4 regions of the Pantoea sp. X-Soil-TKNS-1207 genome follow, and region 3 is predicted to be linked to each of the others. Evidence: predicted binding sites of a transcription regulator. Region 3 holds the regulator's gene; each other region holds the start of a gene.

Region 1 (7,157 bases), 1.0 Mb from region 3:
TGTGCAGTACGACGCCGGTGATAAAGGCGTTTACCGTCACTACATGCAGAAAGAGATTTATGAACAGCCGATGGCGATCAAAAACACCTTAACCGGTCGTTTCAGCCACGGTGAAGTGGATCTCAGCGAGCTGGGGCCGCAGGCAGAAACCTTGCTGAGCCAGGTTGAGCATATCCAGATTATCGCCTGCGGTACGTCATACAACTCTGGCATGGTGTCGCGCTACTGGTTTGAGTCGCTGGCTAACATTCCCTGTGATGTCGAAATCGCCTCTGAATTCCGCTATCGCAAATCCGCGGTACGTAAAAACAGCCTGCTGATCACCCTGTCGCAGTCGGGCGAGACCGCCGATACGCTGGCTGCGCTGCGTCTGTCGAAAGAGCTGGGTTATCTTGGCTCGCTGGCGATCTGTAACGTGGCTGGCTCGTCGCTGGTGCGTGAGTCCGATCTGGCGTTGATGACCAAAGCGGGCACTGAAATTGGCGTGGCGTCCACCAAAGCGTTCACCACGCAGCTGACAGTTCTGCTGATGCTGGTGGCGAAGCTGGGGCGTCTGCACGGTATGTCTGCCGACACCGAGCACGAGATTGTGCATGGGTTGCAGGCGCTGCCGAGCCGTATTGAGCAGATGCTGGCGCAGGATAAAGTGATCGAAAACCTGGCGGAAGGTTTCTCCGACAAACATCATGCGCTGTTCCTTGGCCGTGGCGATCAGTATCCGATTGCGATGGAAGGAGCGCTGAAGCTGAAGGAGATCTCCTACATCCATGCTGAAGCTTACGCCGCAGGCGAGCTGAAACACGGCCCGCTGGCGCTGATTGATGCCGATATGCCGGTCATCGTGGTTGCGCCGAACAATGAGCTGCTGGAGAAGCTGAAATCCAATATTGAAGAGGTGCGCGCACGCGGCGGTCTGCTGTATGTGTTTGCCGATCAGGATGCGGGCTTCAGCGACAGCGATGGTATGAAAATCATCTCCCTGCCGCATGTCGAAGAGGTGATTGCGCCGATTTTCTATACCGTGCCGCTCCAGCTGCTTTCTTACCATGTTGCGTTGATCAAAGGCACCGATGTCGATCAGCCGCGTAACCTGGCGAAATCAGTTACTGTTGAATAATCAATAAAAAGCGGGGCCAACAGGGTCCCGCTTCATTTTTAAACGACGTCATAAAACTGTCATATTTCGTACATTTCGCTGTCATCAAACTGTCCTATTTTCCCTCCAGCAGCAATCACTGACTCCTACTAAACTGGCATAGAGCCTGAGATAAACTCCCCTGGAGGGAACATGACACTGATGCGTAGCACCGTAGCCCGAATCCTCGCCGCCACCTTCGCAGTAAGCGCGGTTTCTGCTTTCGCAGCCACCGACCTGACTGGTGCAGGCGGGACATTCCCGGCACCGGTTTATGCCAAGTGGGCAGCAGAATATCAGCAAGCCACCGGTAGCAAAGTAAACTATCAGGGTATTGGTTCTTCGGGCGGCGTGAAACAAATCATCGCCAAAACCGTTGATTTCGGTGCGTCAGATGCGCCAATGAAAGATGAAGATCTGCAAAAAAATGGCCTGTTCCAGTTCCCGACAGTGATCGGTGGCGTGGTGCTGGCGGTTAATATCCCTGGCGTGAAGTCTGGTGAGCTGGTCCTTGACGGTAAAACCGTTGGCGACATCTACCTGGGCAACATCAAAAAGTGGAACGATCCGGCAATCACCAAGCTGAACAAAGGCGTGAAACTGCCAGACACCAACATCAACGTGGTACGTCGCGCTGATGGTTCCGGTACCTCTTTCGTGTTCACCAGCTACCTGTCTAAAGTGAACGAAGAGTGGAACAGCAAAATCGGTAAAGGCAACACCGTTAACTGGCCGACCGGTCTGGGCGGTAAAGGTAACGACGGCGTGGCCGCCTTCGTACAGCGTCTGCCGGGTTCAATTGGCTACGTAGAGTACGCGTACGCGAAACAGAACAACCTGACCTACACCAAACTGATGGATGCGGACGGCAAAGCGGTATCGCCGAGCGAAACCAGCTTCAGCAACGCGGCAAAAGGTGCAAACTGGAGCGAGACATTCGCCCAGGACCTGACCTTCCAGAAAGGCAACGATGCATGGCCGATCTCCTCAACCACCTTCATCCTGGTTTATAAAGATCAGGCGAATGCGGAAAAAGGCAGCGAAGTGCTGAAATTCTTCGACTGGGCTTACAAAAATGGCGCTAAAACAGCGACCAGCCTGGATTACGCAGCACTGCCAGAAAGCGTAACTGCGCAGATCCGTGATGCCTGGAAAGCCAACATCAAAGACACTTCCGGTAAAGCGCTGTACAAGTAATTGCAGACCCGGCCTGCCAGATGTGCAGGCCACCCAATGGGCGGCGATGTTGCCGCCCTGACTTCCCCTGAGAACAGAGACTTCTATGGCTGCCACTAAGCCGACGTTTAAAGCCCCTGGCAAACAAGGTGACATGATCTTCGGCGCGCTGGTTAAACTGGCTGCGCTGATTGTGTTGTTGCTGCTGGGTGGCATCATCGTCTCCCTGATTTTCTCCTCATGGCCCAGCATCCAGAAATTTGGTTTCTCCTTTCTGTGGACCAAAACCTGGGATGCGCCTAACGAACAATTTGGTGCGCTGGTACCGATTTACGGCACTGTCGTCACCTCGCTGATTGCCCTGATTATCGCCGTCCCGGTGAGCTTTGGTATCGCCCTGTTCCTCACGGAGCTGGCGCCGAGCTGGCTGCGTCGTCCGCTCGGCACGGCAATTGAGCTGCTGGCAGCGATCCCCAGCATCGTTTACGGCATGTGGGGCCTGTTTATTTTCGCGCCACTGTTTGCCCAGTATTTCCAGACGCCGGTAGGCGATCTGATGTCGAACATCCCAATTGTCGGCGCGCTGTTTTCCGGTCCGGCATTCGGTATCGGCATTCTGGCCGCAGGCGTGATCCTCGCCATCATGATCATTCCGTACATCGCTTCGGTAATGCGTGATGTGTTTGAGCAAACGCCGGTGATGATGAAAGAGTCGGCCTACGGTATCGGCTGCACCACCTGGGAAGTGATCTGGCGCATCGTGCTGCCATTCACCAAAAACGGCGTGATCGGCGGCGTGATGCTCGGTCTGGGTCGCGCATTGGGCGAAACCATGGCGGTGACCTTTATCATCGGTAACACCTACCAGCTCGACAGCGCCTCGCTGTTTATGCCGGGCAACAGCATCACCTCGGCGCTGGCGAACGAATTCGCCGAAGCGGAATCTGGCGTGCACGTAGCGGCATTGATGGAGCTGGGTCTGATCCTGTTTGTTATCACCTTTATCGTGCTGGCGATCTCTAAGCTGATGATTCTGCGTCTGGCCAAGAGTGAAGGAGCCCGTTCATGACAACCATTGAATTGCAGGCTCGCGCCGAGCTGGAAGCCTCACGCCGTAAAATGCAGGCCTGGCGCAGCACCAAAAACAAAATCGCGCTGACGCTGTCGCTGCTGACCATGGCGTTTGGCCTGTTCTGGCTGGTGTGGATTCTGTTCACCACCGTATCACGCGGTATTGATGGCCTGTCATGGTCGCTGTTCACCGAATCGACCCCGCCGCCCAACACCGCAGGCGGTGGTCTGGCGAATGCGCTGGCCGGTAGCGGCTTACTGATTTTCTGGTCCACCTTCGTCGGCACTCCGCTGGGCATTATGGCGGGGATTTATCTGGCCGAATATGGTCGTAAGCACTGGCTGGCTGAAGTGATTCGTTTTATCAACGACATCCTGCTGTCGGCACCGTCGATTGTGGTCGGTCTGTTCGTTTACACCATCGTGGTGGCGCAGATGCAGCACTTCTCCGGCTGGGCTGGGGTGGTTGCGCTGGCGCTGTTGCAGATTCCGATTGTGATCCGCACCACCGAGAACATGCTGCGCCTGGTGCCTGACAGTATGCGCGAAGCGGCTTATGCGCTCGGCACGCCGAAGTGGAAGATGATTTCAGCTATCACGCTCAAGGCTTCAGTCTCCGGCATTATGACCGGTGTGCTGCTGGCGATTGCGCGTATTGCCGGTGAAACCGCGCCGCTGCTGTTTACTGCCCTGTCGAACCAGTTCTGGAGCACCGACATGATGCAGCCGATAGCTAACCTGCCGGTAACCATCTTTAAATTCGCCATGAGCCCGTTTGCCGAATGGCAAAGCCTGGCCTGGGCCGGTGTGCTGATCATTACCCTGTGCGTGTTGTTGCTGAACATCGCGGCGCGTGTGATTTTCGCAAAAAGTAAACACTAATTTCCCGGCGCGGCTTCGGCGGCGCGGTACATGAGAGACGAGCAATGAGTATGGCAACTTCATCTCCCGGCAAAATTCAGGTGCGCAATCTGAACTTCCACTACGGGAAATTCCATGCGCTAAAAAACATCAATCTGGATATCGCGAAAAACCAGGTTACCGCATTTATCGGGCCATCAGGCTGCGGTAAATCGACCCTGCTGCGTACCTTCAACAAAATGTATTCGCTCTACCCGGAGCAGCGTGCTGAAGGTGAAATTCTGCTGGATGGCGACAACATTCTGGCATCGAATCAGGATATCGCTCTGCTGCGCGCACGCGTTGGCATGGTGTTCCAGAAACCGACGCCATTCCCGATGTCGATTTACGACAACATCGCCTTTGGCGTCCGTCTGTTTGAAAAACTGTCGCGTGCCGATATGGATGAACGCGTGCAGTGGGCGCTGAGCAAAGCCGCACTCTGGAATGAAACCAAAGACAAGCTGCATCAGAGTGGTTACAGTCTCTCCGGTGGTCAGCAGCAGCGTCTGTGTATCGCGCGCGGTATTGCGATTCGCCCGGAAGTGCTGCTGCTGGATGAACCCTGCTCGGCGCTGGACCCGATCTCGACCGGTCGCATCGAAGAGTTGATCACCGAGCTGAAGCAGGACTATACCGTGGTGATTGTGACCCACAACATGCAGCAGGCGGCGCGCTGTTCCGACCACACCGCCTTTATGTATCTGGGCGAGCTGATTGAATTCAGCGATACCGATACCTTATTTACCAAGCCGGCGCAGAAGCAGACAGAAGACTACATTACCGGTCGTTACGGCTGATTTGACAGGAGACGCACATGGATAATTTAAATCTGAACAAACACATCTCCGGTCAGTTCAACGCGGAGCTGGAACACATTCGTACCCAGGTGATGATCATGGGTGGCATGGTTGAGCAACAGCTCACCGACGCCATTACCGCGATGCATAACCAGGACGGCGATCTGGCGCAGCGCGTTATCGACGGCGACCAGAAGGTCAACATGATGGAAGTGGAGATTGATGAAGCCTGCGTGCGCATCATCGCCAAACGCCAGCCTACCGCCAGCGATTTACGCCTGGTGATGGCCATCATCAAGACCATCTCTGAGCTGGAGCGCATTGGCGACGTTGCGGAAAAAATCAGCCGCACCGCGCTGGAGAAATTTGGTCAGCAACATTTGCCGCTGCTGGTGAGCCTTGAATCACTGGGCCACCATACGGTGCAGATGCTGCATGACGTGCTGGATGCCTTTGCGCGCATGGATCTCAATGCGGCGATCCAGATCTACCGTGAAGACAAGAAGGTGGATAAAGAGTACGAAGGCATTGTGCGTCAGCTGATGACCTACATGATGGAAGATCCGCGCACGATTCCCAGCGTGCTGACCGCGCTGTTCTGCGCCCGCGCCATTGAGCGTATCGGTGACCGCTGCCAGAACATCTGCGAAATCATCTTCTATTTCGTGAAGGGTCAGGATTTCCGTCATGTTGGCGGCGATAAGCTGGACGAACTGCTGTCCGGCGATGACGGCAGCAACAAACCTTCCTGATAGCCCGATGGCTGCCTGGTTCGCGGGCAGCCATCTTCTTTTCTGATTGGTCTCAATCCCTTCCGCTCTTTATACTTGGCGCACTTTTTACTGCAAGGTGCTGCTGCATGTCCCCCTCTTCGCACAACAAAAAACAGAGCGTAACCCCGGCGAAAGCGATGCTGGCTGCCGTTAGCGGCTATGCCATGGATGGATTCGATCTGCTTATTCTTGGCTTTATGTTACCGGCGATCAGCGTCTCGCTGGCGCTTAACCCGTCGCAGGCCGGTTCGCTGGTCACCTGGACGCTAATTGGCGCAGTGGTCGGCGGCATTGTGTTTGGCCATCTCAGCGATCGCTTTGGCCGCATTCGTATTCTGACCGTCACCATTCTGATGTTCTCGATTTTTACCGGGTTATGCGCCGTGGCGCAGGGCTATTGGGATCTGCTGGCGTATCGCACTCTGGCAGGGATGGGGCTGGGCGGCGAATTTGGTATCGGCATGGCGCTGATTGCCGAAGCCTGGCCGCAGGAGAAACGCAACCGCGCCTCGGCATGGGTGGGCATTGGCTGGCAGCTGGGCGTGCTGCTGGCGGCGTTTATCACCCCGCCGCTGCTGAGTGTGATTGGCTGGCGCGGCATGTTCCTGGTGGGCTTACTGCCTGCGCTGGTTTCATTTGTTATTCGCCGCAGCCTGGGCGAGCCGGAAGGCTTCACCCAACATGTGGCACAAGCGCCGCAACTGTCGTTTGCCGCACGCATTCGTTTGTTGTTTAGCGATCGCGCCACCAGCAAGGCCAGCCTTGGCATCTTTATTCTCTGCTCGGTACAGAACTTCGGCTATTACGGCCTGATGATCTGGATGCCGAGCTATCTCTCCTCCAGCTTCGGCTTCAGCCTGACCAAATCCGGCCTGTGGACGGCGGTCACGGTGGTGGGTATGACCTTCGGCATCTGGTTGTTTGGCGTGCTGGCGGACCGTTTTGCACGCTGGAAAATCTTCCTGCTGTATCAGTTTGGCGCGGTGGTGATGGTGGTGATTTACGCCCAGCTGCGCGATCCCACGGTGATGTTGTTTACCGGCGCGCTGATGGGGATGTTTGTGAATGGCATGATTGGCGGTTACGGTGCGCTGATTTCCGACACTTTCCCGCCGCAGGCGCGCGCCACGGCGCAGAACGTGTTGTTTAATCTCGGACGCGGCGTTGGCGGTTTTGGACCGCTGGTGATTGGATTGCTGGCGGCCAACATTTCGTTCGGTGCAGCGATTACCCTGCTGGCGCTGATTTATCTGCTGGATATTGTGGCGACGCTGTTTTTGCTACCGAAAAAGCAGGGGAATG
Region 2 (7,157 bases), 1.5 Mb from region 3:
GGGATTGGTCAGTTGGTAACGAACAAAACATCACCAGCTTAACTTTTCCATTCACTATTAATGAAGCACCCGCAAAAGCCAGCTATTACTATGCTCAGCAATTTGGATTTACTGGCGCAGACTGGACTAAGTCTGGTTATATCGGACTTCAGCCACGCACCGCCGATCAATACATGGTCGTTTTCTCTTCTTTCTTTGCAGGAACTGAAATCGTGGATAGCGATCGCTGCCGTCTGGGCGCTGATGGCGGCCCTGGTGTCAGCTGCTCGACCATGTACCCGGTTAAAGTTGGTAAAAAATATCTGTTTGAAGTCCGTCGTGGCACTGGCGATTTGAACGTCTGGCAGGGTTTCGTCAAAGAAGAAGGTAGCAGTGTTGAGACGAAGATTGGCGCATGGCGGCTTCCGCCCGGTATGGCGACGCTGCGTCCCACCCAGAGCGGCTGGATCGAACATTATCTGGAGGTAGACAGTTGCTATATTACGCCACTGACGCAGATAACCGTCTCTCCGCCTTACGTCACCGCCACCAATAAACAAGGTACGCTATCCAGTCCCAAAGAGTATGGAAGGTGTGTGGGTAAATTTGGTTATCAGTATGAGTTTCTCGGTAAAGATTTAAAAACCACCGTGGGTCAGCGAATGGTTACCACCGATGCATACAGCTCCAGCCTGTTTGATGGCGAACTCCTCCCCGACAGTCTAATCACTATCGGCGTCTACGACAGTAAAAATCAGGAATTAGAAAAACACACGGTGACGGTAGGCAAAGACTACACCGGAAAATGGACCTGGCCGGCTTACAGCGCTGCACTATTTAACAACAATCTGAAGAAAGTTAAATTGGGTCTGTTAGATAAGAACACCGGGGAAATTAATGTCAAATCCGGCTCCTCATTTGAAAATCAGATTTATAAAAACCAGCTGGAGAATCTGAAAGTTATTACCACCATTGAAGACATGTGGATTAACGTTGATCCTTACAGTGATGAACTGTACGAGGGTAGTCTGGCCGCAGGTAGTTCAGTCATGATTAGCGTTGAAGATCAGTCGGGGAAATTGCTGGAGGATTATACCGTCGTGGTGCCTGACAGTGAGACCGATCGCTGGAAATGGTCAGGCTATACCGGCACAGAATTCAACAAGGTTCTGAAAAAGATCAAAATCGGTGAAAAAGATAAGAATAATGACATTACGATTATTCCAACCTCATCTTATCGAAATGCCATCTGGAAAAAGAACCCGGAGAATTTAAACGTCAGAGCGGAAATTTTCAGCGCGGCCGCAAACCCGTGGGTTAACCAGGACGATTTTGGTAACAAATTAGCCGCTGATTTAGCTTCAGGCAGCAGCGTCACCATAAAAGTGAAAAGCCAGCTCGGTATGCTACTGGAAGAACACACCGTCGAAATCCCGGACGGTCATCTGGATCGCTACATGTGGCCTCCCTTTGCTGCGACAGAATTCAACAGCATTCTGAAGCAGATTAGGATTGGTGAGAAAGAGACGGACGACAGCATCAAAGTTATTGCAGGATCACAATTTCGCAATCTGATCTGGAAAAAAGAGCGAGCCAATCTGATTGTCGAGGTGTCTATCAAACAGTAATTCACCGGTCTGGAGAGCGAATTGAACTACGTTGAAGAAATGCGCAGCCTTATTGGACATCGCCTGTTGCTGCTGGCAGGCGCGAACGTCATCATCACTGACGTAAAGTCCCGCATCCTGCTGCAACTGCGCAAGGACGGCAGCTGGGGATTACCCGGCGGGTTGCTGGAACCTGGCGAGTCGCTTGAACAAGCCGCGTTGCGGGAAGTGAAAGAGGAAACCAATCTGGATGTGCACCGGCTGCATCAGCTGGGCATCTTTTCGGGGCCTGAATTTACCTTCACCCTGAAAAATAACGATGAGATTAACGTAATCACCGCGCTTTATCGGGCTGAGGAGTGGTCAGGCGTCATGATCAATGACCCCAGTGAAAGCGACGATCTGACCTTCTTTCCGCCAGATGAATTGCCGGAGAACATGTCCGGGGAGTATCGGACGTATATCCGTTATTATCTGGCACAGCAACATTAAGCCCGTGCTGGCTCACAGTAAAAATCCACGCTTACGCGTGGATTTTTTTATCTGCGACTTACTTAATGCCCATCGCGTCCCGCAGGGTAAAGAACAGGTCGGTCTGATCGGTCAATCCCACCACATTGGCCGCACGGGGGCCGTAGGCCGCAATACGCAGCTGCGTGCCGGTATGTTCCTGCGAATCCTCTTCTGAGTTGCCGTAGCTGATGGTCATCACCGCGCCATCTTTGGTGTTGACGGCCTGCGTCAGCCCCGGCGCTTTGGTGCCATTTTCGATAATCTGGCTGCTGTGGGCGTGATCCGCCGTCACCACCACCAGGGTATCGCCATGCTCACGAGCAAATGCCAGCGCCTGCTGCACCGCTTCGTCGAGATCGACAGTTTCACCAATCTGTCCACAGGGATTGGCAGCATGATCCTGTTTGTCGATCGAGGCGCCCTCCACCTGCAGGAAGAAACCTTTGTCGTTTTTACTCAGCAGCTCGAGCGCTTTTTGCGTCATCTGTGCCAGCGTCGGGGTGCTTGCCGGACGATCTTTATTCACTTCACAGGTCACCACCGGCTTATCCAGATTGCCGTGGTAGCTGGCTTTGGGTCCCTGCCAGCGCACCGGCATGTTGCCATCAGCGAACAGGCCCAGCAGCGGTTGCTGCTGATCGGCCTGCTGAACGCCGTTCATACCCTCAAGGTTATCCACCCATTGATAGCCCAAGGCCTGCGCCTGTTCACGCAGCGTTTTTCCCTGATATTCCCCCGCCTTCGCCACTTCGCTAAAGGTTTTCGCCCCGCCGCCCAACGTGACGTCTGCACGGGTTTTCAGCAGCTGCTCGGTGATCGATCCTTTACCCCCCTGCTCCAGCGCGTTAGTCGGGCACAGCTCGCTGGTTTTTTCCGGGCCATAGCATTTACGTGAGGTCACATGGGCGATCAACGCCGCAGGCGTCGCGTCCTGCAATTCTGCGGTGGAAACGTTGCCGGTGGCCTTACCGGCGGCTTTAGCCAGCTCCAGCAGGGTTGTCTGATCTTTGCCATTGACGTCAACGCCAATCGCGCCATTGTAGGATTTGGTGCCCGTCGCCCAGGCAGTAGCGGACGCTGCCGAGTCCGTCACGTAGTTCGGCTTGTGGGTTTTCTTATCCAGCGAATAATGCGTGTACTGACCGGTCAGCGGCAGCGCATCAATGCCCGCAAAGAAGCCACCGGCGCCCCTTGCCTGATTACGCGCGGCGGTGATTTCCGCATCCCCCATGCCGTCGCCAATTAACAGGATCACGTTTTTCGCCGTGCTGTTGCTCAGAGAGGCTTTTAGCGCCTCAGTTTGATCGCCAGTAAGACGACGCGCGCCGCCGTGCTGGGTCAGGTCGCCGGTGGCGGCGCGGGAATAGCCGGAGTCATCTGCCACGGCCGGAGCCGCGAGCAAAGAAGCGAGGAGTGGCACTGTCATCAGAGGTATCTGTTTCATTTATAAGCATCCTTATTCACAAATATAACCAAATGTTTCCGCGGACAAGTCTGCGACAATCCCGTGACGCTTTTGTGACTGGCAAACATTATTTCGATGACAGAATCGCCAATACGGACAGGCTTAAAGCAATCCGCTCAGTGCTTAAGCGAATAGAAAAAAAGGAGAAAATAGAGCTTGACCCTTTTCGGCTAACTCCCTATAGTAGCGCCCCGTTGGCCCGCTGAGGTCAGCGAACAAAATGTGGTGAGGTGTCCGAGTGGCTGAAGGAGCACGCCTGGAAAGTGTGTATACGGCAACGTATCGGGGGTTCGAATCCCCCTCTCACCGCCATATTTTAGAGAAGAGCCTGAACGAAAGTTCAGGCTTTTTTCTTTGTCTTTTTGTCAGGATGACGGACTTAAAACGTTACCTGCCCGCGCTGCACTCTCGCCACGCATAAAAAAACCCGGCCTGAGCCGGGTTTTGCCTGAATTCAATCTCTCAATGGTTAACTGTAAGCATGCAGCGTGCGCTGACACAAGGCCGAACGGACGCAGTCGTCTTTGCCGAAACGGACAATGCCTATCATCTCGTCCTCTTCGAAGCGCGACAGCGCATCGCCGAGTCCCGATAGCACGCCACGCGGCAAATCACACTGGGTGATATCCCCGTTGACAATCACCGTCACGTTCTCGCCAAGGCGCGTCAGGAACATCTTCATCTGCGCGGCGGTGACGTTTTGCGCCTCATCCAGAATCACCACGGCATTTTCGAAGGTGCGTCCGCGCATATACGCGAAAGGCGCGATTTCGACTTTGCCGATTTCGGGACGCAGGCAGTATTGCATAAAGGAAGCGCCAAGACGTTTAACCAGAACGTCATAGACCGGCCGGAAATAAGGGGCGAATTTCTCGGAAATATCTCCGGGGAGGAATCCAAGATCTTCATCCGCCTGCAGAACCGGGCGCGTAACGATTATCCTGTCGATATCCTTATGTATCAGGGCCTCAGCCGCTTTGGCTGCGCTAATCCAGGTTTTCCCGCAGCCGGCTTCACCGGTGGCGAAAATAAGCTGTTTCGTTTCTATGGCATTAAGATAGTGCGCCTGAGCATCATTTCTGGCCTCAATCGGCGAGCGGTCGCGCAGATCACGCGCCATGCCAATTGAATCCAACCCACCCATCTGCACCAGCGAAGTGACCGATTCTTCTTCACGCTGACGATGACTGCGAGAGTCATTCCGAAGCACTCGTCTGGCTTCACGACGCGCTTTGATCACTGCTTTCTGTCTTCCCATAGTGGCACCTTACAGTTGGTTTCATTTATCGCTACAGGGATTGTCCTGATGCGATGACGTGAACGCTTTAGAGGTTTATGTGGCTTCCTTTAGAGCCGTTTCGAGCCATTGAGAAAAGTGTGCAACAACGCCAAAACGCTGTAGCGCACCGGTTTGATATTTGAGATTGAAAAAGAACGAATAGTGAAAAGTGAAGAGGAAACTTACGAGGGAAGAAAGCCCCCGCAGAGTACTGCGTGTATTGAAGGGTATTTACCTGTCCGTTGAAGGACCGAATCATGCGCGAACTCCAGTGACCTTAGCCACACATCTGACAACGCTTATGAATAAAGTGCATCATATTTGCGGTGGTTTGCAACACTAATTTTACCTGGCGGCTAACAAAAAGTAGCGACCCGCTACAAGCAGCCTGGGCCTTAAATTAAATTTATTAGCCTTATCAGTAAGATGGATAATTGAGGCCTGGCTAAACTTTTTAGGAACAATCGGAAACCGGGGCTGCCGGGCCATGCTGGGGAAAAACAGAAAGGAGAGCAGGCGCGCGTGCGATTAAGCGCCAACCGGCTGTGTATTTATTAATCAACCCGGTCTTGGCGGCGGCCCGCGATAATGGTTAGCCGCCGGGAAATGTTTTTTCGTGCAGCGCCAAAAAAAAAGCCCGCCTCATGAAACGAGACGGGCCGGGTTGCCTGACGTGTTTATTTCGTCAGGTATTCCGCTTCCGCGGCAGCAAAACGTTGTTGAGCCGCCTGAGAGGGTTCACGTCCCATCAGGCTGACCACCACAATTGCGATGCTGGCGAACAGGAAGCCCGGAATGATTTCATACAGATCCAGCCAGGCGTAATGTTTCCACACCAGCACGGTCAGCGCGCCGATGACCATACCGGCCAGCGCGCCGTTGCGCGTCATACGCTGCCAGCACACGCCGAACAGCACCACCGGACCAAAGGCCGCGCCAAAACCCGCCCAGGCATAACTCACCAGTCCCAGCACACGGTTTTCCGGATTCGACGCCAGCGCGATAGCAATCACGGCAATCAGCAGCACCATCAGACGCCCTACCCACACCAGCTCTTTCTGGCTGGCATTTTTACGCAGGAAGCCTTTGTAGAGATCTTCCGTCAGCGCGCTGGAGCACACCAGCAGCTGGCAGCTCAGGGTAGACATCACCGCCGCCAGAATGGCCGACAGCAGAATCCCGGCAATCCACGGATTAAACAGAATGCGAGCCAGCTCGATAAACACGCGCTCGCCATTCTGACTGACTCCAGCCGCCTGGTCCGGGTGATTCTGGAAGTAGGCAATACCAAAGAAGCCAACCGCCACCGCGCCCGCCAGGCACAGGATCATCCAGGTCATGCCGATTCGACGCGCGGTACGAATTGAGCGATGGGAGTCGGCAGCCATAAAGCGCGCCAGGATATGCGGCTGGCCGAAGTAGCCGAGACCCCAGCCCAGCAGCGAAATCACCGCCACAAAATTCAGGCCTTTCAGCATGTTGATGTTTTCGAGGCTCTTAGCCTCAATCACCGCCAGCGAGTCGGAAAGGCCGCCCACCGCCACGATAACAATCACTGCCGTCAGGATCAGCGCAAAAATCATCAGGCTGGCCTGAACCGTATCGGTCCAGCTCACCGCAAGGAACCCGCCCACCAGGGTATAAAGAATGGTGGCAGCAGCCCCTGCCCACAGTGCGGTTTCATAGCTCATCCCAAAGGTGCTTTCAAACAGACGGGCGCTGGCAACCACGCCCGAGGCGCAGTAAATGGTAAAGAAGATAAGGATAATGACCGCCGAGATAACGCGCAGGATTTTGCTGTTATCTTCAAAGCGGCTGGTAAAGAAGTCCGGCAGCGTCAGGGCGTTGTTGTGATGTTCCGTCTGCACCCGCAGACGTCCGGCAACGATTTTCCAGTTCAGCCAGGCGCCGATGGTCAGGCCGATGGCAATCCAGCTCTCGGAAATGCCTGACAGGAAAATGGCCCCAGGCAGGCCCATCAGCAGCCAGCCACTCATATCCGATGCCCCGGCAGACAGCGCAGTGACTACGCTCCCCAGACTGCGGCCACCGAGAATATAGTCGTCAAAGTTTTTAGTCGAACGCCAGGCGACAAATCCTATCGTCACCATCCCGAGGATATAAACCACAAAAGTCACCAACATCGGTGTACTTACACTCATTCTATCTCTCCATTTATTATTCGATTTCCTAAAGAAATCCTTTTCCTGACGCCACCGGAACGAGGCAGCATCAGAGCTTTACCGCAGCCGGGAAAGCGATTTCCGTTAAGGCGCGGTATCCTGCCGCAAAGCCGCGACGGGCACAATGCATT
Region 3 (7,157 bases):
GTCAGTTGCTGGCGCGCTGCACGCTGGGCCTGATGCTGTGCCAGGGCGTCGCGCAGTTGCTGAGCCGGATGTTGTGTTTCCAGCGCCGTCAGCGCCTGCTCCGCCTGCTGACGGGCCTGGCTGGCGGCGGTCGCGGCCTGTTGCAGTGGTCCGGCCGTCTGCTGACGTTCCGCGAAGGCCTGTTGCAGCTGGTCATGTTGCTGCTGCTGTTGCTGCTGCTGGGTGTTCAGCCCGTTAACCGCCTGCTCGCGTTCGTCCAGCCGCGTAATGTCGGCCTGCCATTGCGTGAGATGCTCACCCCAGTGCGCGACGCTGGCTTCGCGGCTGCGCCACTGCTGCTGCTCATCCCACTGCTGTTGTAAGCGTTCACTTTCCTGTAACTGCTGACTCAGCGCAGCGCTGCTGTGCTGCACCAGCTGTTGTTGCTGCGTGTGCTGCTGCTGTTGCTCACTGATCTGCTGATCGAGAGTGGCGATCTGCTGATCAAGCGGAATCACCTGTTCGGTCAGCAACGTCTCCAGCTGCTGATGCTGCGTCTGCGCCTGCTCGCGCGCCTGCTGTGCCGCCTGGTAACGGGCCTCGCCCTGCTGCTGGGCGCTGTGGGCCTGCTGTTGCTGATCCTGTAAACGCTGCGCCTGCTGCGCCAGGGCGTTCTGCTCCTGTTGCAGCTGTTCGCGCTGTTGCAGTTTGTCGCGTAGCTTTTCCGCCGGTTCGGCGCGCGCCAGTCGCAGCCGCTCGGCTTCGGCCTGCTGCCACGCATTTTCCGCCGCCTGCTGCGCCTGTTGCGCCTGCTGCTGCTCCTGCGCCAGCTGCTGCGCCTGGTGCAGCCATTGCTGCTGCTGCTGTGCTTCGGTCAGCTGCTGGTTGAGCGTCGTTTCCGTGGCGGTGAGTTGTTCCAGCTGTGCCGTCAGTTCTGCCCGGCGCGCCTCATCCAGCAACATCATGCCGCCAGCGCGGGCGCGCAGGGTATCCAGATCGGCGCGCGCGGTTTTGTAGCGCTCAAAAATCTGCATCGAAATCTGGCCGTAAATCTCGGTGCCCGTCAGCTCCTCCAGCAGTTCGGCGCGTTCGCCGGGTTTGGCATTGAGGAAGGCGGCGAACTGGCCCTGCGACAGCATCATTGAGCGGGTGAAGCGGGCGAAATCGAGGCCGGATAAGGTTTCGATCAGCCTGAGTTTGTCACTCACTTTGTCCGCGACGATCTGATTATCAGCGCAGCGCGCCAGCTCGACGCGCGGAGCCTGTAATTTACCGTCGGCCTGACCGCGCGCCCGGTTCTGGCTCCAGAAGGCGCGCCATGATTCGCCCTTGATTTCAAACTCCACCTCCGCCAGACATTCGGCGGTATCACGGGTGATCAGTTCGTTCTGGGTTTGCGACAGCACGCCGAGACGCGGCGTCTGGTGATAAAGCGCCAGGCAAATGGCATCGAGCAGGGTGGTTTTACCGGCACCGGTTGCGCCGGTGATGGCAAACAGCCCATTGCTGGCAAAAGGTTCACGGCGAAAATCGATAAACCATTCACCGCGCAGGGCGTTGAGATTTTTAAATCGCAGCGTGAGGATTTTCATGCTGAGGGGTTCTCCAGCGCGGCAAGGGTGGTGCGAAACAGCTGGGTCAGTTGCTCAGCCTGATCGGCATCCAGCTCTTCTTCCAGCGCCAGGCGGCGGGCAAACACCTCTTCAACCTGCAATTCGCTCAGGGTTTCATTATCCAGCCGCGCCAGGCTGCGCTGACGCTGCTCGCGGCTGCGGCGCACCAGCAGGACCTCCACCGGTAACGCCTCGGTCAGTTGTTCGATGCGGCGTTGCAGATCGCTGAGATATTCCTGCGTGGTGATCTCAATATCCAGCCATACCGGCTGGTCGGCATCGCCCTCTTTAAAGACCGCCAGCTGCGATTCGATCTCCGCCAGCGAGCCTTTCAGCATCTGCATCGGCTGAAATAACGGGATAGTCAGCGGCGTTACCGCATCAAGACCGGCGCTGAACTCAAGCAGGAACACGCTTTTGTCACGCCCCAGTTCGTCAAAGCTGAGCGGGATCGAGGAGCCGCTGTAGCGAATATGGTCGCTATCGGCAATGCGCTGCGCGCGATGAATATGGCCGAGGGCGATGTAATCCGCCGGGGGAAACGCCTGCGCCGGGAAAGCATCCAGCGTGCCGATATAGATATCGCGTACCGAATCGCTTTTAGTCACGCCAACGGTGGTGAGATGGCCGGTGGCGATAATCGGCAACGCGCCGCCCAGGGCTGCACGCTGCGCCTCGGCGGCGGCAAAGCAGTGCTGATAATGTTGTTCGATGGCTTCCAGCAGCGACAGCTGTTTTTCACGCCCGGACTGCCCGGCCTGGCTGCGCAGAATATCGCGCGGACGCAGGTAGGGGATGGCGCACAGCAGCGCGCCCGGCGTGCCATCACGCTGGTTCAGGGTCAGTACCTGCTGCTCGCCCTGCGGCGTGGCGCTGGTGATCACCCGGGTATTGAGGCAGGCGAGTAACTCGCGCGATTCATTCAGGGTGGCGACGGAATCATGATTACCGGCCAGCACAATCAGCTGGCAGTGGCTTTGCTGCAACGCCACCACAAAGCGGTTAAACATTTCACGGGCGTAGCTCGGCGGCGAGCCGGTATCAAACAGATCCCCGGCGACAATCAGCGCATCCACCTGATGCAGTTCAATTTGCTGGCGCAGCCAGTCGAGAAACGCCTGATGTTCCGGTGCGCGACTTTTACTGTAGAAGAACTGGCCCAGATGCCAGTCTGCCGTATGGATAATGCGCATGGATGCTCCCTGCCAGATTTAGCGTGGGGGGATTATATACGTTTGCTGCCGGGCTGGCATATCTCGTGACCGGGTTATATATCAGAGAGAAATTTCATCAATTCATCATGCCTCAGCTATTTAACCGCAGAGGAGAGCATGATTTAACTGAGTCTCTTTTTTATCAGGAGACGTAAAATATGATTAATCTATCAGGCATTGCTGGTTCCAATACCAGGGTGGATGCGGCGGGTAATAATGATCGGCCTGCGACTGCCGTTGCGGAGAATATAAATATAGTACAGAATTCCAGTGGCGGAATGGCATCATTTTTCGATTTAACATCCTTTGTTTCTCAACTTGAAGAGCGTGTTTTAAATATAAATCCCCGGCCGCTGCTGGAGGTGGGTGAATTCTTTGATACCCTTATTTATAACGAGAATAGAGGCAGCAAGATATTGATCAGACCTTTCGACCATCAGGTTCCTCCCGCCGGTGAGTTAGTTAAATTTACGCAGGCGGTGCAGGCGAAAATCAACGAAGCCAGAACGCGTCAGGATGGCGAATATTGTATGGCTACCGGCCGATTCTTTATTCTGCCTGCGCAGCAACGCTATTCCAGACGTACACCTGATAATCCGCAATTCTCAGCGTGTTTACAGCAAGGTCTGTTGTCGATGGTAATAAAGAAAGATTTTAATTACGATGCGCGTAATTGCCTGCCGGATTTTGTCGTAATGACAACGTTAGCAATGTCGTCAATAACGCGAGGGGAACACGTTGTTGAACGTGCGCATGTGTTTTACCTTGATGCATTCAGACCGAAGAATGTGAAAGAATTCCTGAATGTATTTGTCGATGTCATGCATCAAACCTGGCAGAAAGGGGATGAATTTGAAAAAATGGCGATAGTATTCGCTCTGGCGAATCTCGATGATGCCTGGCATCTCTCTAACGCGGCACCGGATTTTGCAGAGAAGATGTCGCATGAGGAATTCCTTGCTATACGTAATGAGGTGCTGGGGAAAGCGGAATTTGCTGACCTGAAATCTGCCATGGCGGTGGTAAGCGCATCAAATTACGAAACGGATCGCCCGTCGCCATAAGCCAGGAAACGGCCTGCCCGGCTGGCGCCTGCGTTGGTCCGGCCGGTAAAGAACAGTTTTCCTTAACAATCACCTGCCTGTCCTTTTCCCTCAGTCAGACTAAAATCCTGTTTCGGCTGTCACAATTCTCTCTTTGTGCGCAATTTTACCCGTTGGTTTTTTCATAAAAGTGTCATAAAACTGACGCATAATGACGCCGCAAATCCCAGTGACAGCCGTCATATCAGCAGGAGTAATAATGGCTAAGCGCATTTTGGTTGTGGAAGACGAAGCTCCCATCCGTGAAATGTTATGTTTCGTACTGGAACAAAATGATTACCAGCCAATTGAGGCAGAAGATTATGACAGCGCAGTGGGGAAGCTTATCGAACCCTGGCCTGATTTGATTTTGCTCGACTGGATGTTACCCGGCGGGAGCGGCATCCAGTTTATTAAGCATCTGAAACGTGAAGCGATGACGCGTGATATCCCGGTGATGATGCTGACAGCGCGCGGCGAAGAGGAAGATCGCGTACGCGGACTCGAAGTGGGCGCGGATGATTACATCACCAAACCGTTCTCACCCAAAGAGTTGATGGCACGTATCAAAGCGGTGATGCGCCGTATTTCACCGATGGCGGTGGAAGAGGTGATTGAGATGCAGGGGCTGAGCCTCGACCCTTCATCACACCGGGTGATGTCTGAAACCACGCCGCTGGAAATGGGGCCGACCGAATACAAACTGTTGCACTTCTTTATGACCCACCCGGAACGCGTTTACAGCCGCGAGCAGCTGCTGAACCATGTCTGGGGCACCAATGTGTATGTCGAAGATCGTACTGTCGATGTGCATATCCGTCGTTTACGTAAAGCGCTGGAGGTCTCCGGCCACGATCGCATGGTACAAACCGTACGCGGAACAGGGTATCGTTTCTCTGCCCGCTACTAAACGGAGTCTTTACCGTGCTGGAACGACTCTCCTGGAAGAGATTACTGACCGAGCTGGTGCTGGCTTGTCTGCCAGCATTGATTCTCGGTCTGCTGTTTGGTTATCTTCCCTGGCTGCTGCTGGTGACGGTGCTTGGCGTGTTGCTGTGGCACTGCTGGAACCTGATGCGGCTGTCGCACTGGCTGTGGGTCGATCGATCCATGACGCCGCCCGGCGGGCGCGCCAGCTGGGAACCTCTGTTTTACGGGCTGTATCAGATGCAGCTGCGCAACCGGCGACGCCGTCGCGAGTTGGGCAACCTGATCAAACGCTTTCGCAGTGGGGCCGAGTCGTTACCGGATGCGGTAGTCCTCACCACGGAAGAGGGCACCATTTTCTGGTGTAACGGTCTGGCGCAGCAGCATTTGGGTCTGCGCTGGCCGGAAGATAACGGTCAGAACATCCTTAACCTGCTGCGTTACCCGGAATTCTCCCGCTATATTCGCCAGCGCGATTTCAATAAGCCACTGACGCTGGTGCTGAACAATCAGCACCATATGGAGTTTCGCGTCATGCCCTACAGTGAAGGGCAGTGGCTGATGGTGGCGCGCGACGTCACGCAAATGCACCAGCTGGAAGGCGCGCGGCGTAACTTCTTCGCCAACGTCAGCCATGAGCTGCGCACGCCGCTGACCGTGTTGCAGGGCTATCTGGAGATGATGAACGATTCGGTGATGAACGAACGTTCCCGCAGCAAAGCGCTTCAGACCATGCAGGAGCAGACGCGACGCATGGATAGCCTGGTGAAACAGTTGCTGACGCTGTCACGCATTGAAGCGGCACCCGCCATCGATATGAAAGAAACCGTTGATGTGCCGACCATGCTGCTGCTGTTGCAGCGTGAAGCGGAAACCCTCAGCCAGGGCCGTCATGAGATCCATTTCCATACCGATCCGCATCTCAGGGTGCTGGGCAATGATGAGCAACTGCGTAGCGCCATCTCTAACCTGGTGTATAACGCGGTGAATCATACGCCGGATGGCACCCGTATCGACATCAGCTGGCTGCGTAATAAGCAGGGTGCCGAGTTTAAAGTGTGCGACAACGGACCCGGTATCAGTGCTGAACACCTGCCACGCCTGACTGAACGCTTCTACCGCGTGGATAAAGCGCGTTCGCGCGCCACCGGCGGCAGCGGTCTGGGACTGGCGATCGTTAAACATGCGCTCGGCCATCACAACACCCGACTGGAGATCACCAGCGTGCCGCATCAGGAGACCTGCTTTAGCTTTATCCTGCCGCCACGGTTGATTGTCGCCAGCGGGATACGGGAGAATGTGACGCAATAACTGTCGTAATGTCATTCAGTTAAGGCTCCTTCCGTAGCGGCGCGATTTATCGTGCCGCTACGCATAAGGTGAACGCTTTAACAGATCCAGATTACTCAAAAAACCGTCACGGAAATCCTGCATGAAATCGTTGTTGCTGTTCATTTTGCTGTCGTTCTCTGTGCTGGCGCAGGGGCAACAAACCATGCTGGCTGGCAATCTGAGCAGCGTTGGCTCCGATACCCTCGGTTATCTGATGACGCTGTGGGGCGAGGATTTCAGCCGTCAGTCACCTGGCGTCAATGTGCAGGTGCAGGCGGCGGGTTCCTCCACCGCCCCGACTGCGCTGGCCGCTGGCGCAGCGCAACTCGGCCCCATGAGCCGCCCGATGCAGGCTGATGAACGCCAGTTATTCACCTCACGTTATGGCTATCCGCCGCTGGCGGTGCCGGTGGCGCTGGATGCGCTGGTGGTGGTGGTTAACCAGGACAATCCGCTGACGCGTATCGATCCGCAGCAGCTCGATGCGCTGTTCTCGGTGACGCGTCTGTGCGGCGCGCAGCGGGTGCCGCAGCGCTGGGGCGATCTGGGGCTGAGCGACCCGCACTGGGCCACGCGTAGCATCCAGCGTTACGGCCGCAACTCCGCCTCCGGCACCTGGGGCTTCTTCAAGCAGCAGGTGCTATGTAAAGGGGATTTCCGCGCCGACGTGGCTGAGTTTCCCGGTTCTGCCGCCGTGGTTCAGGCGGTGGCCGCCGCGCCAGGCAGCATTGGCTACGCCAGTTTTGGCTTTCATCTCAGCGGCGTGAAGACGTTACCGGTGGTGACCGCCAGCGGCGACAGCGTTATGCCCGATGCCGATTCGATTCGCAGCGGCCGCTATCCGTGGTCGCGTCCGTTGTTTATCTACGTCAATAAAGCGCCCGGCAAACCGCTGCCACCACTGGTCTCGGCCTTTCTGCATCGGGTGTTATCCCCCGAGGGACAGCGCCGGGTGAGCGAAGCCGGGTATCTGCCGCTGTCTGACAGCCAGATGGCGGCGGCGCGCGCCG
Region 4 (7,157 bases), 1.3 Mb from region 3:
CGCCCCGATATCCCCCTGTCTGACGACCAGGCCCCGCGCGCGGACGCACCGTCAGGCAAAACCGCTTATCACTAAGGAAAACGATTATGACCAAAGCAACCATCTCTTTAGTCCTGGGCGATCCGGCTGGCATCGGTCCTGAGCTGGTCGCCAAAGTGCTCTCTCAGCCTGCTTATCGCGCACTGGCGAATATCATCATCATTGCCGATCGCGCCGAACTGGAGAAAGGGATCGCCATCGCTGGCGTCACCTTCCCCTATCGCGAGATCAGCAGCACCGACAATCTGACGTTCCGCGACGGCAAACCGGTGCTACTCAACCACGACTGGAGCCAGCGCACGCCGTTTGAGTACGGCCATGCCACGGAGCAGAGCGGCGTTTATATCCTCGAAACGCTGAAAAAAGCAGTGGAGCTGACGCAGCAGGGCATCACATCGGGAATCTGTTTTGCTCCGCTGAACAAGCAGGCGATGCATATGGGCGGGTTACAGCATCGCGACGAGCTGCACTGGTTTGCCGAGCTGCTGAATTTTAACGAGTTCTGCTGCGAAGTGAACGTGGTGGATGATCTGTGGGCAGGGCGCGCCACTTCGCATATCCCGTTCCGCGATATCGTCAGCAACCTGACCATCGACGGCATAGCCGCCACCATCACCCTGATGGACCGCACCCTGCGCCAGGCGGGGATCGCCCAACCGAAAATCGCCGTGCAGGCGCTGAATCCGCACGGTGGCGAGAATGGCCTGTTTGGCGATGAAGAACAGACAATTATCAAGCCTGCCATGGAGAAAGTGCGCGCGCAGGGAATTGATGTTTATGGCCCTTATCCCGGTGATACCACCTATAAGGCGATGGAAACGCTACAGCTGAACGCGGTGGTCTCGATGTACCACGACCAGTTCGCCACCGCGCTGAAGATGCTCGGCTTTGAGCGCGGCATTACGGTGCAGGGCGGCCTGCCCATTCCGATCGCCACCGCTAACCACGGCACGGCGTACAACCTTTATGGTCAGGGTTGCGCGACGCCGTCTGCGTTTGAGAACGCCTTCAAATTGCTGGTGCGGATGGCGGAAGGCGCGAAATAACCTTTCCGGGAGCGGCTGCGGTCGCTCCCAATCGGGCAGCTATTGCGCTTTCCGGTTGATTCTCAGGGACGATGAATTTCTGTCTTTGGATGCAGCGATTCTAAGGCGGCTGCCACTGCGGGGATCTGGCGGAAAACCAGATACCATACTGACCAAAAACCCACTTCAGCCTGGTCCATGACTTCATCAATGGTCAGTTGACCGGCAAGGCAATTGCGTTTTGCCACCTCAGCGCCGGTTACAACGCCTGCGCACACGCCCAGGCCGAACTCCAGGCCCACTGGAAGTTATAACCGCCGAGCCAGCCGGTAACATCTACCACTTCGCCGATAAAATACAAACCAGGCACATCACGCGCTTCCATGGTTTTTGACGACAGCTGCGTGGTGTCCACGCCCCCCAGGGTGACTTCAGCCGTGCGATAACCTTCCGTGCCGTTCGGCTGCACGCGCCACTGATGCAGCGTCTGCACCAGTTCGCTCTGCTGCTTGCTGTTGAGCTGCTTCAGCGTCACGTCCGGGATCTGATTTAGCGCCTGCAACACTTCCACCAGCCGTTTCGGCAGAATCTTCGCCAGGCTGTTTTTCAGGCTGAGGTTCGGATGCGCGTCGCGTTGCACATTGATGATGTCATCCAGCGGCGTGGCGGGAGATAAATCGACGGTGACGAACTCGCCCGGCTGCCAGTAGCTGGAAATCTGCAACACCGCCGGGCCGGACAGCCCGCGATGAGTGAACAGCATCGCTTCTTTAAACAGCGTGCCGTCCTGGGCGGTGATGGTGGTCGGTAAAGCGACGCCAGACAGCGTATTCAGCTGCTCCAGCAATGGCTTATGCAGGGTAAAGGGCACCAGCGCCGCACGCGTCGGGAACACCTTCAGACCAAACTGCTCCGCCACTTTGTAGCCGAACGGCGAAGCGCCCAGCCCCGGCATCGACAGACCGCCGCAGGCAATCACCAGCTTTTCAGCCTGCACGGTCGCGCCGTTCAGTTGCAGGGTGTAGCCCTGCTCGTCACGCTGTACGCTCAGCACTTCGCTACGCAACCGCAGCGTGACCTGCCCGGCCTCACACTCGGCCAGCAGCATATCGACAATCTGCTGCGCGGAGTCGTCACAGAACAGCTGGCCGAGCGTTTTCTCGTGATAAGCAATGCCGTGGCGATTCACCAGGTCGATAAAATCCCACTGGGTATAACGCGCCAGCGCCGATTTGCAGAAGTGCGGATTGTGCGAAAGGTAGGCAGCGGGTTCGGTGTACATATTGGTGAAGTTGCAGCGACCACCGCCCGACATCAGGATCTTGCGGCCCGCTTTTTTGCCGTTATCCAGCAGCAGCACGCGACGCCCACGCTGTCCGGCCTGCGCGGCGCAAAACATGCCAGCGGCACCGGCACCAATAACGATAACGTCGAACTTTTCCACTGCTTTAACCCGTTTCACCCGAAAGGCGCTGATTGTAGTGATCTGTACACTTTGATGCCAGCGTCAAAAAAATGCCGTAAATATGTCATATTGTAACTGACTCATATTTAGGCCTTTTTCCCTTGTTTTACCGTGCAGGTTACAACTTTAAGACAAAAAAAGACTATATTTCCCTTTCCCATACAGCATGTTGTCGCGGATAATGCGCCGCGTTCATGTCCTCCTAAATGGCGTAACGTTTATGCTACATCTGTTTGCTGGTCTTGACCTGAGTACCGGCCTGTTATTGGTTCTTGCCCTGCTGTTCGTATTGTTTTATGAAGCAATCAACGGTTTCCACGACACAGCCAACGCGGTCGCGACAGTTATCTACACCCGTGCGATGCGGGCGCAGCTGGCGGTTGTGATGGCAGGTGTTTTCAACTTTTTTGGTGTTTTGCTGGGTGGTTTGAGCGTGGCCTACGCCATCGTTCATATGCTGCCAACCGACCTGCTGCTGAATGTCGGTTCAGCTCACGGCCTCGCCATGGTGTTTTCCATGCTGCTGGCTGCGATCATCTGGAACCTCGGCACCTGGTATCTTGGTCTGCCGGCCTCCAGCTCCCATACCCTGATTGGTGCCATTATCGGTATCGGTCTCACCAATGCCATGATGACCGGAACCTCGGTGGTTGACGCGCTCAACCTGCCTAAAGTTCTCAATATCTTCCTTTCACTGATTCTGTCGCCGATTGTCGGTATGGTGATTGCGGGTAGCCTGATTTTCCTGCTGCGTCGTTACTGGAGCGGTACCACCAAACGCTCACGCATTCATATGACACCGGCCGATCGCGAGAAAATCGACGGCAAGAAAAAGCCGCCCTTCTGGACACGGATTGCCCTGATTGTCTCCGCCATTGGCGTGAGCTATTCACACGGTGCGAACGATGGTCAGAAAGGCATTGGCCTGATCATGCTGGTATTGATCGGCGTCGCTCCGGCTGGCTTTGTCGTCAATATGAATGCTTCCGGTTATGACATCACCCGCACGCGTGACGCGGTGAATCATCTGGAGCAGTACTACCAGCAGCACAGCGCAACGCTGACGCACATCGTGCAGATGGCGCCGCCTGCGGTGCCTGCGCCGGAAGAAACCACCAACGGCCCGCATGAGTTCCATTGCGACAGCGCCCGTGCGCTGCCCGCGATTCAGCGTGCGCAGGGTCTGCTCAACAACCTGCAAAGCTACGATCAGTTGACGGTTGACCAGCGCAGCCAGATGCGTCGCCTGCTGCTGTGTATCTCCGATACCGCTGATAAAGCCGCTAAGCTGCCGGAAACCAGCGCCGACGATCAGCGCTTCCTGAATAAGCTGAAAGGCGATCTGCTGGGTACCATTGAGTACGCGCCCGTGTGGATCATCATGGCCGTCGCGTTAGCGTTGGGCGTGGGTACCATGATTGGCTGGCGTCGTGTGGCGACCACCATCGGTGAGAAGATCGGTAAAAAAGGCATGACCTACGCACAGGGCATGTCGGCGCAGGTGACTGCGGCGGTTTCAATTGGTATCGCCAGCTACACCGGTATGCCGGTTTCCACGACGCACATCCTGTCGTCGTCGGTCGCCGGAACCATGCTGGTGGATGGCGGCGGCCTGCAAAGCCGTACCATCAAGAATATCGCTATGGCGTGGGTGTTCACCCTGCCGGTGTGTATTGTGCTGTCAGGTGCGCTGTACTGGATTTCACTCAAGCTGATTTAATCCCGCAGCAACTGACACACCAAAGGGCGACAGCAATGTCGCCCTTTTTTATTGCCAGATAGCCATCGCAATCAGACTGATAATGACCAGCCCACACAATCCGCTGGTCAGGACAAATTGTCCGCGCACCCGTTCGCAGCGACGAATAAACTCGTCGTCGTGATGATCGCGATAACGCCGATCCCAGATATAGCGCACCAGACGCACCTGTTTGCTGGGCTGGCCATGAGAGGTGAAAAAACCTGCACCATCAACATATTGATACAGCAACGGGTCGCAACCGCGCAGCACCGCCAGCAATGAGCGCAGAGAAGAGAAGTAGCGCGCCATATTCACCAGACAAACCACACACAGAGCCCAAAAAAGCGCGATAGTGCTGATCATGTTCCCCTCCCGGCTGGAGCCACGGAGACGCGCACAGCGGGGTAACGCTGAAAACGCCCCACGAGAAAGCCATCCACTGAATGATTCGAATTACGTTGTTTTTTTGCGAACTGAGGGTCAGTACCAGCAAAAGCGTGACCGTCATTTTCAGTGTAGGAGATCTGGTTAAAATTTTTCCAGCGATGATTTTCGTTCATGGCGAGAGAAAATAACGATAACCCTTGATCTTCCTCACAGGGGCATTGCACCTTGCAGCATTTGTTAACAACTCTGGCTATACTGAAAACATAACAACAAACCGCCTGCAGGGCATAAATCTCGATGGGTGGCGCTTACCGCCGTTATGCGCAAAGGATTTCGCCAGCCGTGACGTGGCAGGAATTCGGGTTGCCCCCAGAATCTTGTGAAAGGAGTTATATCATGGCTTATAAACACATCCTGATTGCAGTAGACCTTTCTCCGGAAAGCCAGTTGCTGGTCGCCAAAGCGGTCTCACTGGCACGTCCCTATGATGCGAAAATTTCGCTGATCCACGTTGATGTCAATTATTCCGACCTGTACACCGGGCTGATTGACGTTAACCTCGGCGACATGCAGAAACGAATTTCTGAAGAGACGCATACCGCGCTGAAAGAGCTTTCGACCAACGCCGGTTATCCGATCAGTGAAACTCTGAGCGGCAGCGGCGATCTGGGCCAGGTGCTGGTGGATGCGATTAAAAAATATGATGTGGATTTGGTGGTGTGTGGTCACCATCAGGACTTCTGGAGCAAGCTGATGTCGTCAGCGCGCCAGCTGATCAACACGGTGCATATCGATATGTTGATTGTGCCGCTGCGCGATGAAGAGGACGAGTAATCCTGCCTGGTCGGCATCAATGCCGACCCTACAAAAATGGTCCTGCCTGGTCGGCATTAATGCCGACCTTTTTTCATAACGGCGGATAGATATCAAACCGATGGCTTTTGGTCACCACCGCCGACTGCGTCACCACCCCGGCTAATGGCGGGGCGTAATCCGGGCGCTTCACCACGATACGTTTCTTCGCCAGGCGACGCGCCGGTTCCAGCAGCGCATCCGCATCGTCATCCGCGCCCACCAGCGACTGAAACACCCGCATCTCCTTCTTCACCATGGCGCTTTTCTGCCGATGTGGATACATCGGGTCGAGATACACCACGTCGGGCGCAGGTGTGATATCGCTCAGCGCCTGCTGACTCACCACATGCAACAGCGTCAGCCGCTCGCGCAGCCAGCCGCCAATCTCCGGGTCGTCGTAACCACGGCGCAAACCATCCTCCAGCAGCGCCGCCACAACCGGATGACGCTCCAGCATACGGACCCGACAGCCCAGCGCCGCCAGCACAAAGGCATCCCGTCCTAATCCGGCAGTGGCATCGACCACATCCGGCAGATAATCGCCCTTGATACCGACCGCTTTCGCCACCGCCTCACCACGGCCGCCGCCAAAACGACGGCGGTGCGCCATCGCGCCGGAGACGAAATCAACAAAAATGCCGCCCAGCTTTGGCTCATCGCGTTTACGCAGCTCAAGCTGGCTGGGCGTCAGCACCAGCGCCAGCGTGGCGTGCTCGTCCTGCTCCAGGCCCCAGCGCTGCGCCAAATGTAATAAGGCGCCGTCTCCGGCGCCTGTTTCATCAACTAAACCGATTTTCACAAGCAGGTTTATCCCTGAATCCCGTAATGTTCCAGCATCGCATCCAGCTGCGGTTCACGGCCACGGAAGCGTCTGAACAGCTCCATTGGCTCCTCAGAACCCCCGCGCGTCAGGATGTTGTCGAGGAACGACTGACCGGTTTCGCGGTTGAAAATCCCCTCTTCTTCGAAGCGCGAGTACGCGTCGGCAGCCAGCACATCGGCCCACAGATAGCTGTAGTAACCCGCGGCATAACCGCCTGCAAACACATGGCTGAAGGCGTGCGGGAAACGACCCCATTCCGGGCTGGGCACCACGGCAACCTGCTTCTTCACTTCGCGCAGGGTTTCGAGGATTTGCGCGCCCTGCGCCGGGTTGAACTCGGTATGCAGACGGAAATCGAACAGGCCGAACTCCAGCTGACGCAGGATAAACAGCGCCGCCTGGTAGTTTTTCGCCGCCAGCATTTTATCCAGCAGCGCTTTCGGCAGCGGCTCGCCGGTTTCATAGTGGCCGGAGATAAACGCCAGCGCTTCCGGCTCCCAGCACCAGTTTTCCATAAACTGGCTCGGCAGCTCGACCGCATCCCACGGCACACCGCTGATACCGGACACGCCCGGCGTTTCGATGCGGGTCAGCATATGATGCAGACCGTGGCCGAACTCATGGAACAGAGTGGTCACTTCATCGTGGGTGAACAGCGCGGGTTTCCCCTGCACCGGACGGTTAAAGTTACAGGTGAGATAGGCCACCGGCTTTTGCAGGCTGCCATCGGCTTTACGCATCTGGCCGACGCAATCGTCCATCCAGGCGCCGCCGCGTTTGTGCTCACGCGCGTAGAGATCGAGATAGAAGCTGCCGCGCAGC

The links. The regulator PhoB, encoded in region 3, activates phosphate uptake and scavenging genes when phosphate is short. The targets are predictions, from matches to a motif close to CTGTCATAAAACTGNCNNAT.
Region 1: pstS (phosphate ABC transporter substrate-binding protein PstS) is a predicted target of PhoB. The motif match lies at 1,163-1,182, and genes of this name have one in related genera.
Region 2: phoA (alkaline phosphatase) is a predicted target of PhoB. The motif match lies at 3,605-3,624, and genes of this name have one in related genera.
Region 4: pitA (inorganic phosphate transporter PitA) is a predicted target of PhoB. The motif match lies at 2,580-2,599, and genes of this name have one in related genera.

The regions. Positions count from the first base shown of each region.
Region 1 is NZ_AP035958.1:13,035-20,191, forward strand. Features, by position in the region: gene glmS (glutamine--fructose-6-phosphate transaminase (isomerizing)) at 1-1,117, shown strand, start outside; gene pstS (phosphate ABC transporter substrate-binding protein PstS) at 1,289-2,332, shown strand; gene pstC (phosphate ABC transporter permease PstC) at 2,418-3,380, shown strand; gene pstA (phosphate ABC transporter permease PstA) at 3,377-4,264, shown strand; gene pstB (phosphate ABC transporter ATP-binding protein PstB) at 4,309-5,082, shown strand; gene phoU (phosphate signaling complex protein PhoU) at 5,100-5,834, shown strand; gene AC6I8V_RS00095 (MFS transporter) at 5,942-7,157, shown strand, end outside.
Region 2 is NZ_AP035958.1:2,546,528-2,553,684, forward strand. Features, by position in the region: gene AC6I8V_RS12000 (DUF3472 domain-containing protein) at 1-1,607, shown strand, start outside; gene AC6I8V_RS12005 (NUDIX hydrolase) at 1,629-2,078, shown strand; gene phoA (alkaline phosphatase) at 2,137-3,543, opposite strand; tRNA gene AC6I8V_RS12015 (tRNA-Ser) at 3,789-3,876, shown strand; gene phoH (phosphate starvation-inducible protein PhoH) at 4,034-4,822, opposite strand; gene putP (sodium/proline symporter PutP) at 5,521-7,005, opposite strand.
Region 3 is NZ_AP035958.1:1,032,754-1,039,910, forward strand. Features, by position in the region: gene AC6I8V_RS04655 (AAA family ATPase) at 1-1,571, opposite strand, end outside; gene sbcD (exonuclease subunit SbcD) at 1,568-2,785, opposite strand; gene AC6I8V_RS04665 (hypothetical protein) at 2,965-3,870, shown strand; gene phoB (phosphate response regulator transcription factor PhoB) at 4,109-4,798, shown strand; gene phoR (phosphate regulon sensor histidine kinase PhoR) at 4,813-6,126, shown strand; gene AC6I8V_RS04680 (PstS family phosphate ABC transporter substrate-binding protein) at 6,248-7,157, shown strand, end outside.
Region 4 is NZ_AP035958.1:4,080,554-4,087,710, forward strand. Features, by position in the region: gene AC6I8V_RS19015 (MFS transporter) at 1-75, shown strand, start outside; gene AC6I8V_RS19020 (4-hydroxythreonine-4-phosphate dehydrogenase PdxA) at 87-1,085, shown strand; gene AC6I8V_RS19025 (hypothetical protein) at 1,148-1,312, opposite strand; gene AC6I8V_RS19030 (BaiN/RdsA family NAD(P)/FAD-dependent oxidoreductase) at 1,324-2,508, opposite strand; gene pitA (inorganic phosphate transporter PitA) at 2,750-4,249, shown strand; gene uspB (universal stress protein UspB) at 4,298-4,633, opposite strand; gene uspA (universal stress protein UspA) at 5,054-5,491, shown strand; gene rsmJ (16S rRNA (guanine(1516)-N(2))-methyltransferase RsmJ) at 5,565-6,311, opposite strand; gene prlC (oligopeptidase A) at 6,320-7,157, opposite strand, start outside.